DNA from 2 places in the Streptomyces sp. NPDC026515 genome. Region 2 is predicted to be linked to the other one. Evidence: predicted binding sites of a transcription regulator. Region 2 holds the regulator's gene; the other holds the start of a gene.
The links. Region 2 encodes HspR, which represses chaperone genes until heat shock. Its sites were predicted from a motif close to TTGAGNNNNNNNNNCTCAA; they were not measured.
Positions count from the first base shown of each region.

Region 1 (6,264 bases), on a different contig from region 2:
CGTCCCATCGCGTGCGCGACGGACTCACCGAGCGAGGTCTTACCGACACCGGGCGGACCGACGAGCGCCAGCACGGCACCGCCACGGCGCCCGCCGATGACGCCGAGGCCCCGGTCGCTGCGGCGCTTGCGTACCGCCAGGTACTCGGTGATCCGCTCCTTCACGTCCTCCAGGCCGGCGTGCTCGGCGTCCAGGACCGCCTTGGCACCCTGGATGTCGTACTGGTCCTCGGTGCGCTCGTTCCACGGCAGTTCCAGGACGGTGTCCAGCCAGGTCCGGATCCACGAGCCCTCGGGCGACTGGTCGCTGGACCGCTCCAGCTTGTCGACCTCCTTGAGGGCGGCCTCGCGGACCTTCTCCGGCAGGTCGGCCGCCTCCACCCGGGCGCGGTAGTCGTCGGACTCCTCGCCGTCCTTGGCGGCGTCGCCGTTCAGCTCGCGCAGCTCCTTGCGGACCGCTTCGAGCTGGCGGCGGAGCAGGAACTCGCGCTGCTGCTTGTCGACGCCCTCCTGGACGTCCTTGGCGATCGTCTCGGCCACGTCCTGCTCGGCCAGGTGGTCGCGCAGCTGCTGGGTGGCGAGCTTCAGCCGGGCGACCGGGTCGGCGGTCTCCAGCAGCTCGATCTTCTGCTCGGTGGTCAGGAACGGCGAGTAACCCGAGTTGTCGGCGAGCGCGGAGACGTCGTCGATGGCCTGCACCCGGTCCACGACCTGCCAGGCGGCGCGCTTGCGCAGCCAGGCGGTGGCGAGGGCCTTGTACTCCTTGACCAGTTCGGTGACGTGACCGGGCACCGGTTCCGGAACGTTCTCCTCGATGCGGGTGCCCTCCACCCACAGGGCGGCACCCGGGCCGGTGGTGCCGGCGCCGATGCGCACGCGGTGACGGCCGCGGATCAGCGCGCCGGGATCACCGTCGGCCAGCCGGCCGACCTGCTCCACGGTGCCGAGCACACCGGTGCCCGGGTAGGTCCCGTCGACCCGCGGCACCAGGAGCACCCTGGGCTTGCCGGGCTCGTTGCGGGCGGCGGCCTGGGCGGCCTCCACGGCGGCACGTACATCGGGGTCCTTGAGGTCCAGCGGGACCACCATCCCGGGCAGCACGACCTCGTCGTCGAGCGGCAGCACAGGGAGGGTGAGTGATGCGGACGTCGAAGCCATGATCTCCCTTTCGGCACTGAACTTGAGCTATGCCGACTCAATGCATGTGAGCCACCGAATGTTCCCAGGGGTGCGTTCGCTGTGAGCGATCGCTCACCGACCTGGCCGTGCCGGGCGCACGGCCGGGAGAACAGCCGCCGCCACGACCGGAAAACAGTTGATCGGCACGGGCTCATTCCCCGTACGGTCGGCCGATGACCGACAACGAGACCGAGACCGACGCGGCCCTGCTGGCCGCCTACGACTCCCAGATGCGCGCCGTCCAGCCGGTCCCCGCGCCCGGGATCACCTACCAGCACGACGGCCCCGTCCTCCGGGTCGTGGGCCAGCACCGGGGGTTCGTGACCGGACCGCGCGACTGGGGCGGCGTGCGCGGCCCGGAGCTGGACGCGCTGATCGCCCGGCAGCGGGACTTCTTCGCGGCGCGCGGCGAGGCGGTGGAGTGGAAGACGCGCGGGCACGACGACCCGGCGGACCTCCCCGACCGGCTGCGCGCGGCCGGCTTCGTGCCCGAGCCGCGGGAGACGGTCGTGATCGCCCCGGCCGAGGACCTCGCCGCAGGGTCCCCGGCGCCGCCGCCCGAGGTGGCGCTGCGCCGGGTCACCGCCGACACGGACCTGGACCGCATAGCCGCACTGGAGACGGCGGTGTGGGGCGAGGACATGGCGTGGATCGCCGGATACCTCAGGGGCCGGCTCACCGTCGAGCCCGACGACAACGAGGTGTACGTGGCCGAGGCGGCCGGCGAGGTCGTCTCGGCGGCCTGGGTGGCCTTCCGGCCCGGCACCGACTTCGCCATGCTGCTGGGCGGGTCCACGCTGGCCGAGTGGCGCGGCAGGGGCGTCTACCGTGCGCTGGTGGCCCTGCGGGCGGCCCGGGCGGCGGCCAGGAACACCCCCTACCTCCTCGTGGAGGCCTCGGACGACAGCGCCCCGATCCTGCGGCGGCTGGGCTTCAGGGCCGTGACGACGACGACCCCGTACGTCTGGACCCCGGCCGGCTGACCCTCCCCGCCCCCAGGCGCCCACCGCCACGGCCACGACCGCGCGCGGGCACCGCCGCACCACCGGCGGGTCATACGGCGGTGCCGCCGGCCGGGACCGGGGCCTGCCGCCGCTCCCGGTGCCAGCGCCGTACCACCGGCCACAGCGCCGTCCCGATGCCCAGCGAGATCAGATGCCCCCAGTCGGTCATCGGGTCCTCGAAGGCGATGAGGTCCGCGACGAGGCCGCAGCCGACCAGGGTGAGCAGGGGCCAGCGCAGCCAGGGGGTGAGCAGGCCGCAGAGGGCGCCGATGCTGGCGGCCACGCCGAAGCTGATGCCGTAGTCGAGGCGGTGCAGGGAGGTGTCGGGGAGATGGCCGGCCAGGACCGCGAGGCCGACCGGGACCTCGGTGGCGAGGGTGGCCAGCACATGGCCCGCCAGGAAGACCAGGATCGCCCGGGCGCCCCCGGTCCGCCGCTCCAGCGCGGTGAGGACGAGCACGAAGGCGAGGGCGTAGGGGGAGAGCAGACCGCCGGCCACCCACAGGGCGCTGGCCAGCAGGACGAAGACCGGGGTACGCACGAGGTGGGCGACGTCGGTGCTGGAGTCCTGGTAGACGGCGTGCAGCAGGCCGGGGCCGGCGAACTCGGCGAAGAGCGAGGTGAGCGCCAGGATCACCGTGTAGCCGAAGGTGACCGGTGTGCCGGTGGGAGTGGGCAGCAGCCGCCAGGGCCGCACCCGCGGGGCGGGGCGCGTGATGGTCGCGCCGAGGACCGCGACCGGGCCGCGCTGCCGCGGCACCCCGTCCAGCAGGGGGGCCGCCGGCACGGTCCGTTCCACGGTGAGGCGCTCCTTCCGTTTCACCTCGCCAGCCTTCGCACTCCCCCGGGCCGCTGTCTATGACCGAGGCCACCCGGCGAGCGATTCACAGGATTTTCCGAAGAACCACGGGAAGCCGGGAGGACCATATGAGCCGTCCGGGGCCCCCGACGGCCGCGAAGCGCCGGGCGACCCCTCGAACGAGTGACTCCCCGAGGGCTGTACGGCACCCGTAATTCGCGTGGCCGCAAAGCCCTGTTGGGGCAGGATGGCCGGCATGGCGGACATCAAGGGCACGACTTCCGCGGACGACGGTCCTCCCGTGGTCCTGGACCGGCGCGAGGGGCCGTACGGCGAGGTGGTCCTGCGCAGACACGGCGGACTGCTGCAGATCATCGCCAACGGCTGCTTCCTGATGGACACCTCCGACGGCCGCTCGGAACGGCTGCTCGTGGACGCCGCCCGGGAGGCGCTGGACGGACGCGCGGGGCCGGCCGTGCTGATCGGCGGGCTCGGCGTCGGGTTCTCGCTCGCACACGCCGCGCGGGACCCCCGCTGGGGCCGGATCACGGTCGTGGAGCGGGAGCCGGCCGTGATCGGCTGGCACCGGGACGGCCCGCTGTCCCCGCTCTCCGGGCGCGCGTTCGCCGATCCGCGCACGGAGATCGTCGAGGCCGATCTGGTCGCGTACGTCAATGAGACTTCCGACACATTCGACGCGCTGTGCCTCGACATCGACAACGGCCCCGGCTGGACCGTCGACGAGGACAACGAGGGCCTCTACTCACCGGCCGGACTCGCAAGCTGCGCAAGGGTGTTGAGACCGGACGGGGTACTCGCCGTGTGGTCCGCCAAGCCCTCCGCCGAATTCGAGGAAACCTTGCGGAATGCCGGGTTCAAACAGGTGCGTACCGAAGAGATCCCGGTTGCCCGGGGCGTTCCGGACGTCGTTCACCTTGCCGTCCGCCCTGGATAGCGAGTGCGCCGTCTGTCCCCGTAATGTGCATCCCTGACGCGGATCATTCAAGCGTCAATCGCAGTCATGGGATCACCCCACTGGTTCCGGAAAGCACACAGGGGCGGGCGATGGAGCAGACACACACCTCCCACAACGGCACGGCGACGGCTACTCCGGGCGCTCAGCGCCGGGTTCTGGTCGTCGAGGACGACGCCACGATCGTCGACGCCATCGCGGCCCGCCTGCGCGCCGAGGGATTTCTCGTGCAAACGGCGGGAGACGGGCCCGCGGCCGTCGACACCGCCGAGGCCTGGCAGCCCGATCTGCTGATCCTCGACATCATGCTGCCCGGCTTCGACGGTCTGGAGGTCTGCCGTCGCGTGCAGGCCCAGCGGCCGGTGCCGGTGCTGATGCTCACCGCGCGCGACGACGAGACCGACATGCTGGTCGGCCTCGGGGTCGGCGCCGACGACTACATGACCAAGCCGTTCTCCATGCGGGAACTGGCGGCCCGGGTGCACGTACTGCTGCGCCGGGTGGAGCGGGCGGCCGTCGCGGCCTCCACCCCCCGGTCCGGCATCCTGCGCCTCGGCGAGCTGGAGATCGACCACGCACAGCGCCGGGTGCGGGTGCGCAGCGAGGACGTGCACCTCACGCCGACCGAGTTCGACCTGCTGGTGTGCCTGGCCAACACCCCGCGCGCGGTGCTCTCCCGTGAGCAGCTGCTCGCCGAGGTCTGGGACTGGGCGGACGCCTCCGGCACCCGCACGGTCGACAGCCACATCAAGGCGCTGCGCCGGAAGATCGGTGCCGAGCGGATCCGCACCGTGCACGGGGTGGGCTACGCACTGGAGACACCGACGCCATGACCGCCGGGCCGGCCGGACCGAGAGGCCCCGGGGAGGAGCCCTGGGGCACCGTGCGCCCGTTCTCGATCAAGACCAAGCTCGGCGCGCTGGTCGTCGTCTCGGTCCTGATCACCACGGGTCTGTCGATGATCGCGGTGCACACCAAGACGGAGCTGCGCTTCATCACGGTCTTCTCGATGATCGCCACGCTGCTGATAACGCAGTTCGTGGCGCATTCGCTCACCGCGCCGCTGGACGACATGAACGCAGTGGCCCGGTCCATCTCGCAGGGCGACTACACGCGCCGGGTACGCGAGAACCGCCGGGACGAGCTGGGCGACCTGGCCGAGACGATCAACGTCATGGCCGACGAGCTGGAGGCCCAGGACCGCCAGCGCAAGGAGCTGGTGGCGAACGTCTCGCACGAACTGCGCACGCCCATCGCGGGCCTGCGGGCCGTCCTGGAGAACGTCGTCGACGGGATCGCCGAGCCGGACACCGAGACCATGCGCACGGCCCTGAAGCAGACCGAGCGGCTCGGACGGCTCGTGGAGACCCTGCTGGACCTCTCCCGCCTGGACAACGGCGTCGTACCGCTGCGGCAGCGCCGCTTCGAGGTGTGGCCGTACCTCTCGGGCGTGCTCAAGGAGGCCAACATGGTCGCCGGCGCGCGCGGCCTCGCCTCCAACTCCGGCAGCCACACGCGTACGGACGTCCATCTGCACCTGGACGTCTCGCCGCCGGAGCTGACCGCGCACGCCGACCCGGAGCGCATCCACCAGGTGGTGGCGAACCTCATCGACAACGCGGTCAAGCACAGCCCGCCGCACGGCCGGGTGACCGTGAAGGCGCGGCGCGGCCGTCAGTCCGAGTCGCTGGAGCTGGAGGTCCTGGACGAGGGCCCCGGCATTCCGCGCTCGGAGTGGCACCGCGTCTTCGAGCGGTTCAACCGGGGGGCCGTTCGGCGTCCGCACGGGCCGGGCAGCGACGGCGGTACGGGGCTGGGGCTGGCGATCGCCCGGTGGGCGGTGGATCTGCACGGCGGCCGGATCGGCGTGGCCGAATCCGACCGGGGCTGCAGGATTATCGTCACCCTCCCAGGGCTTTCCTCCGTCCCAAGTTGACGTAAAGTTCGATTCGGAGCCTCAAGATCCACCTGCGGTCCCGGACGCGTCCGCGCGGCCGGGCGCCCGTGATCAGGTGCGACCTCCGCGCACGTCGTGAGGGGTGCCAAGGGGCGGTGATCATCGGCGTGGCGGAGCCATGCCCGATTCGGTCCGCTCACAGCGGAACCCCGCTTGTTTCCCGCCATTCCGAGCCCCGAAACACGCTTTCCGGTGTGACTTACACGACGATGAACCGGCCCGACCTGACCTTCACGGTCTTGGGGGCGTAGCCTTTATTTCCGCTGTCCATCACCTTGTGAAGCGGAAGAGGGCGGTTGCCGCCGTGTCGCCACAGTCCCCCAGTAACTCGAGCTCCCCCACCCTGCGGGCGG
Region 1 is NZ_JBVHQD010000002.1:383,366-389,629, reverse strand. It holds gene lon (endopeptidase La) at 1-1,157, opposite strand, end outside; gene ACZ4O3_RS05205 (GNAT family N-acetyltransferase) at 1,352-2,161, shown strand; gene ACZ4O3_RS05200 (rhomboid-like protein) at 2,232-2,981, opposite strand; gene ACZ4O3_RS05195 (spermine/spermidine synthase domain-containing protein) at 3,238-3,936, shown strand; gene ACZ4O3_RS05190 (response regulator transcription factor) at 4,047-4,787, shown strand; gene ACZ4O3_RS05185 (HAMP domain-containing sensor histidine kinase) at 4,784-5,890, shown strand; gene ACZ4O3_RS05180 (multifunctional oxoglutarate decarboxylase/oxoglutarate dehydrogenase thiamine pyrophosphate-binding subunit/dihydrolipoyllysine-residue succinyltransferase subunit) at 6,216-6,264, shown strand, end outside.
Region 1: the regulator HspR is predicted to act here: its motif matches at 1,180-1,198, upstream of lon (endopeptidase La).

Region 2 (6,264 bases):
CGCCCTGCTGCTCGCCGCCGTCCTCGCCGCGCTGATCCGGCCGCTCGCACTGCGGCTGGGGCTCGTCGACCGCCGGCGCGCGCGGCCCGTCCCGGTGCTGGGCGGCCTGGCCGTCGTGGGCGCCACCTGTCTGGTCGCCGGTGCCGGTGACTGGAGCGGGGTCGCCCCGCTCGGTACCGGCGTCGGGAGGCTGCTGGCCGCCGGGGGAGCCGTGGCGCTGCTCGGACTGGTCGCCGACGTGTGGCGGCTGAAGACCCGGTTCCTGCTCCTCGGTACGGCCGTGGCGGCCGCCTGCGTGGTGCCGTACGAGGAGTTCGGTGTGGTCGAGGGGCTGCTCGGGGTCGGGTGGATCGCCTTCGTCGCCGTCGCCTTCAAGGGGCTCGACCACGCGGACGGACTCGCCGGGACCGTCGGGGTGGTCACCGCTTTCGGGGTCGGGGCCTGCGCCGCCGCCGAGGTGATGGACGGGCTGGCCGTGCTGCTGAGCGTCCTCGCGGCCGCGCTCACCGGGTTCCTGATGCACAACTGGCATCCCGCCCGGATCGCGCTGGGCGCCACCGGCGCGCTGTTCGCCGGGTTCGTGCTGGCCGCGGCCGCGCTGATCACCAGGACCGGGTACGACCCCCTCGCCAGCGCGGGTGTGCTGTTCGCGCTCACCGCCGTCGCGAGCGCCGACGTGCTGCTCGTCGTGCTGTCGCGGCTGCTCGCCGGACGGCCGGTGCTGCGGCGCGGGCCCGACCATCTCGCGCACCGGCTGCGGCGGCTCGGGCTCACCCCGCCGGGCGCGACGGTGGTCCTGGGGGTCGGCTCCTTCGCGGGGGTGCTCGTCGGGGTGCTCGTGCACGGCGGCTGGGTCGGGCGGACAGGCGCCACATGCGTCGCCTGCGTCACCGTCAGCGTCGTGCTGCTCCTCCTTCGGGTGCCGGTCTATGGGCCCCGGTGCCTGGAATCCACGCAGGTCAGCGGCCACCTGCGTGTAAGGAACGGATAAGAGTTGAGTCGGGACGACTCAGCTCTGTTGACCCGCGGCCGGGCTTGATGCACACTTGAGTCCGTTCCACTCAAGTCAGCTGGAGGAAATCACCATGGCACGTGCGGTCGGCATCGACCTGGGCACGACTAACTCTGTCGTCAGCGTTCTTGAAGGCGGCGAGCCCACCGTCATCACCAACGCCGAGGGTGCCCGGACCACGCCGTCCGTCGTCGCCTTCGCCAAGAACGGCGAGGTTCTGGTCGGCGAGGTCGCCAAGCGTCAGGCGGTCACCAACGTGGACCGCACCATCCGGTCCGTGAAGCGTCACATGGGCACCGACTGGAAGATCCAGCTGGACGGGAAGGACTTCAACCCGCAGCAGATCTCCGCGTTCATCCTGCAGAAGCTGAAGCGGGACGCGGAGGCCTACCTGGGTGAGAAGGTGACCGACGCGGTCATCACCGTCCCGGCCTACTTCAACGACTCCGAGCGCCAGGCGACGAAGGAGGCCGGCGAGATCGCGGGTCTGAACGTCCTGCGCATCGTCAACGAGCCCACCGCGGCCGCGCTCGCCTACGGCCTCGACAAGGACGACCAGACGATCCTCGTCTTCGACCTCGGCGGCGGCACCTTCGACGTGTCCCTCCTGGAGATCGGTGACGGCGTCGTCGAGGTGAAGGCCACCAACGGCGACAACCACCTCGGTGGTGACGACTGGGACCAGCGCGTCGTCGACTACCTGGTCAAGCAGTTCGCCGCCGGTCACGGCGTGGACCTCGGCAAGGACAAGATGGCCCTCCAGCGCCTCCGTGAGGCCGCCGAGAAGGCCAAGATCGAGCTGTCCTCGTCCACCGAGACCTCGATCAACCTGCCTTACATCACGGCGTCCGCCGAGGGCCCGCTGCACCTGGACGAGAAGCTGACCCGCGCTCAGTTCCAGCAGCTGACCGCGGACCTGCTGGAGCGCTGCAAGACGCCGTTCCACAACGTGATCAAGGACGCCGGCATCCAGCTCGGCGAGATCGACCACGTCGTCCTCGTCGGCGGCTCCACCCGTATGCCCGCCGTGGCCGAGCTCGTCAAGGAGCTGACCGGCGGCAAGGACGCCAACAAGGGCGTCAACCCGGACGAGGTCGTCGCCATCGGCGCCGCCCTGCAGGCCGGTGTCCTCAAGGGTGAGGTCAAGGACGTCCTGCTCCTCGACGTGACCCCGCTGTCCCTCGGCATCGAGACCAAGGGCGGCATCATGACCAAGCTCATCGAGCGGAACACGACGATCCCGACCAAGCGGTCCGAGATCTTCACCACCGCCGAGGACAACCAGCCCTCCGTGCAGATCCAGGTCTACCAGGGCGAGCGCGAGATCGCGGCGTACAACAAGAAGCTCGGGATGTTCGAGCTGACCGGTCTGCCGCCGGCCCCGCGCGGTGTCCCGCAGATCGAGGTCGCCTTCGACATCGACGCCAACGGCATCATGCACGTGACCGCGAAGGACCTCGGCACGGGCAAGGAGCAGAAGATGACCGTCACCGGCGGCTCCTCGCTGCCGAAGGACGAGGTCGACCGGATGCGCCAGGAGGCCGAGCAGTACGCGGAGGAGGACCACCGCCGCCGCGAGGCCGCCGAGACCCGTAACCAGGGCGAGCAGCTCGTCTACCAGACCGAGAAGTTCCTCAAGGACAACGAGGACAAGGTCCCGGGCGAGATCAAGACCGAGGTCGAGGCCGCGCTCGCCGAGCTGAAGGAGACGCTCAAGGGCGAGGACACCGCCGAGATCCGCACCGCCACCGAGAAGGTCGCGGCCGTCTCCCAGAAGCTGGGCCAGGCCATGTACGCCGACGCCCAGGCCTCGCAGGCCGCCGGCGGTCCCGCGGACGCCGCTGCCGGTGACGCCGACGACGTGGTGGACGCCGAGATCGTCGACGACGAGCGCAAGGACGGTGCCGCGTGACGGAGGAGACCCCGGGCTTCGAGGAGAAGCCCGACGTCCCCTCCGGCGCCACCTCCGACGACGCCGAGCCGAAGGCCGCTCCCACACAGGGGGCGGCCCCGGCCGGGGACGCAAACGCAAGCGAACTGGCCGGTCTGACGGCACAGCTGGACCAGGTGCGCACCGCGCTCGGTGAGCGCACCGCGGACCTCCAGCGACTGCAGGCCGAGTACCAGAACTACCGCCGACGGGTGGAGCGCGACCGGATCACGGTCCGGGAGGTCGCCATCGCGAACCTCCTGACCGAGCTCCTCCCGGTGCTCGACGACATCGGCCGCGCCCGGGAACACGGCGAACTGGTCGGCGGTTTCAAGTCGGTGGCCGAGTCGCTCGAGACGGTCGCGGCGAAGATGGGGCTCCAGCAGTTCGGCAAGGAGGGCGAGCCCTTCGACCCGACGATCCACGAGGCGCTGATGCACAGCTACGCGCCGGACGTCACCGAGACGACGTGCGTGGCGATTCTGCAGCCCGGGTATCGCATCGGCGAGCGCACCATCCGCCCCGCGCGGGTGGCGGTCGCCGAACCGCAGCCGGGAGCGACGGCGGCGAAGGCCGACGGGTCCGAAGAGGCACCGGGGGCCGGGGACGAGAAGGACAACGGCCCTGAGGAGGGCTGAAGTCGTAGGTAGCACGCGGAAGGAGGGGCGTCGGGGATGAGCACCAAGGACTTCATCGAGAAGGACTACTACAAGGTCCTCGGCGTCCCCAAGGACGCCACCGAGGCCGAGATCAAGAAGGCGTACCGGAAGCTCGCCCGCGAGTTCCACCCGGACGCCAACAAGGGCAACGCCAAGGCCGAGGAGCGCTTCAAGGAGATCTCCGAGGCGAACGACATACTCGGCGACCCCAAGAAGCGCAAGGAGTACGACGAGGCACGCGCCCTCTTCGGCAACGGCGGCTTCCGCCCGGGGCCGGGCGCGGGCGGCGGCAACTTCAACTTCGACCTGGGCGACCTCTTCGGGGGCAACCCCCAGAGCGGCGGCTTCGGCGGGGGCGGCGGCGGCTTCAGTGACGTCCTGGGGGGCCTGTTCAACCGGGGCGGCGGCGCGGGCGCGCGCACCCAGCCGCGGCGCGGCCAGGACATCGAGTCCGAGGTCACGCTCAGCTTCACGGAGGCCATCGAGGGCGCCACGGTCCCGCTGCGGATGTCCTCGCAGGCACCCTGCAAGGCCTGTTCGGGCACCGGCGACGTGAACGGCACACCGCGCGTGTGCCCGACCTGCGTCGGCACCGGCCAGGTGGCGCGGGGATCCGGGGGCGGGTTCTCGCTCACCGACCCCTGCCCCGACTGCAAGGGCCGCGGCCTGATCGCGGAGAACCCCTGCCCGGACTGCAAGGGCAGCGGCCGCGCCAAGTCGTCCCGGACCATGCAGGTCCGCATCCCCGCCGGGGTGACGGACGGTCAGCGCATCCGTCTGCGCGGCAAGGGCGCACCCGGCGAACGCGGTGGCCCGGCCGGTGACCTGTACGTCATGGTCCACGTCGACACCCACCCGGTGTTCGGCCGCAAGGAGGACAACCTCACGGTGACCGTCCCGGTGACCTTCACCGAGGCGGCGCTCGGCGGCGAGGTCAGGGTGCCCACCCTGGGCGGACCGCCGGTCACCCTGAAGCTGCCCCCGGGCACGCCCAACGGCCGCACCATGCGCGCCCGTGGCAAGGGCGCGGTCCGCAAGGACGGCACCCGCGGCGACCTCCTGGTCACCGTCGAGGTGAGTGTTCCGAAGGACCTGTCGGGGAATGCTCGTGACGCGCTGGAGGCGTATCGCGAGGCGACCGCGGGTGAGGACCCGCGGGCCGAGCTGTTCGAGGCTGCGAAGGGAGCATGACAGAGATGGACGGCCGTCGACGCAATCCGTATGAACTGACCGAGGAGACCCCGGTCTACGTCATCTCGGTGGCGGCCCAGCTCTCCGGACTGCACCCGCAGACGCTGCGCCAGTACGACCGCCTCGGCCTGGTCTCCCCGGACCGCACGGCCGGGCGGGGGCGCCGTTACTCGGCCCGCGACATCGAACTGCTCCGCCAGGTGCAGGCGTTGTCGCAGGACGAGGGCATCAACCTGGCCGGCATCAAGCGCATCATCGAACTGGAGAACCAGGTCGCCGCGCTCCAGGCCCGCGTGGCCGAGATGGAGGCGGCCCTGGACGGCGCCGCGGCCGCGATGCGGCAGCGGGAGGCGGCGGTGCACGCCTCCTACCGCCGCGACCTGGTCCCGTACCAGGAGGTCCAGCAGACCAGCGCGCTGGTGGTGTGGCGGCCGAAGAAGGCCAAGGACTAGCGGTACTTGCGCGAAGGGGCCCGGAGGACATGTCCTCCGGGCCCCTTCGGCGTGCGGTCAGTAGTCCCAGATGCCGTAGGCCGCCTCGGTGACCGACGCCTCGGCACCGGAGGCGTCCAGGCGGACGACCCGGTAGTAGTGGAGGCCCAGCTCGTCCCCGGACACGGTGGTGTCCATGAAGAACGAGGTGCTGCCCGCCGGGCCCTCGGAGAGGGTGACGTAGGCGGCCGTGGCGGGGTCCCAGCGCTCCACGCGGTAGGCGGCGAACCGGGAGCAGTCGCCGAGGCCGGAGCTCTGCGAGCAGTCGACGTACAGCTCCGGGTAACGGTCCGCACGGACACTGGTCGTGGTCCAGCCGGGCGGCCGGGTGTCCGGCAGGTCGACCGAGACGGTCGCGGTGTGGAAGAAGTCGGGGCCCTCGTTCCCGTACTGGTAGAAACCGTCCGCGGCGGCCACACGGTAGACGTGGGTGGCGCCGTCGGGGACGGTCGGGCAGATGATCCCGGTCTCGGACGAGTTCGAGGTCCAGCAGTTCTTCTTCCAGACCGTCTCGCCGGTGTCCGGGTCGGTCGTGCCCTGCCACACGTAGTACTCGGTCACGTCGTCGTCGGCGGGCGGCGTCCAGGTCAGGCGGACGCCCAGCGGGACGGGGTCGGCCGTCAGGTCCTCCACCGGACCCGGGCGCACGGTGTCCGGCGTGGTCGCCGTGGCGGCCGGACCGGGCCGCGACTCGTGGCCGTACGGGTCGATCGTCACGACCGTGTAGTCGTACGTCGTCTCGGACGCGCCGGAGACGTCCCAGCAGGAGCCGTTGATCTGCCGGTCCCCGGCGTACGCCGGGGCGTCGTCGCCGGTCCAGGTCCAGTAGGTGTAAGGGTCCGTCAGCGGCAGGTCCCGCGAGTCGTTCGGCTTGCACCCGGTCACGGTGCTGCTGACACCGGTCGCCCTGTCGGTGCGGACGACCCGGTAGGTGAGCAGCGGCCGGTCCTCGCCGAAGGTCCACGGGTCGGCGCTGCTCCA
Region 2 is NZ_JBVHQD010000030.1:48,947-55,210, forward strand. It holds gene ACZ4O3_RS40030 (MraY family glycosyltransferase) at 1-991, shown strand, start outside; gene dnaK (molecular chaperone DnaK) at 1,086-2,924, shown strand; gene grpE (nucleotide exchange factor GrpE) at 2,921-3,580, shown strand; gene dnaJ (molecular chaperone DnaJ) at 3,617-4,792, shown strand; gene ACZ4O3_RS40050 (heat shock protein transcriptional repressor HspR) at 4,798-5,244, shown strand; gene ACZ4O3_RS40055 (PA14 domain-containing protein) at 5,302-6,264, opposite strand, start outside.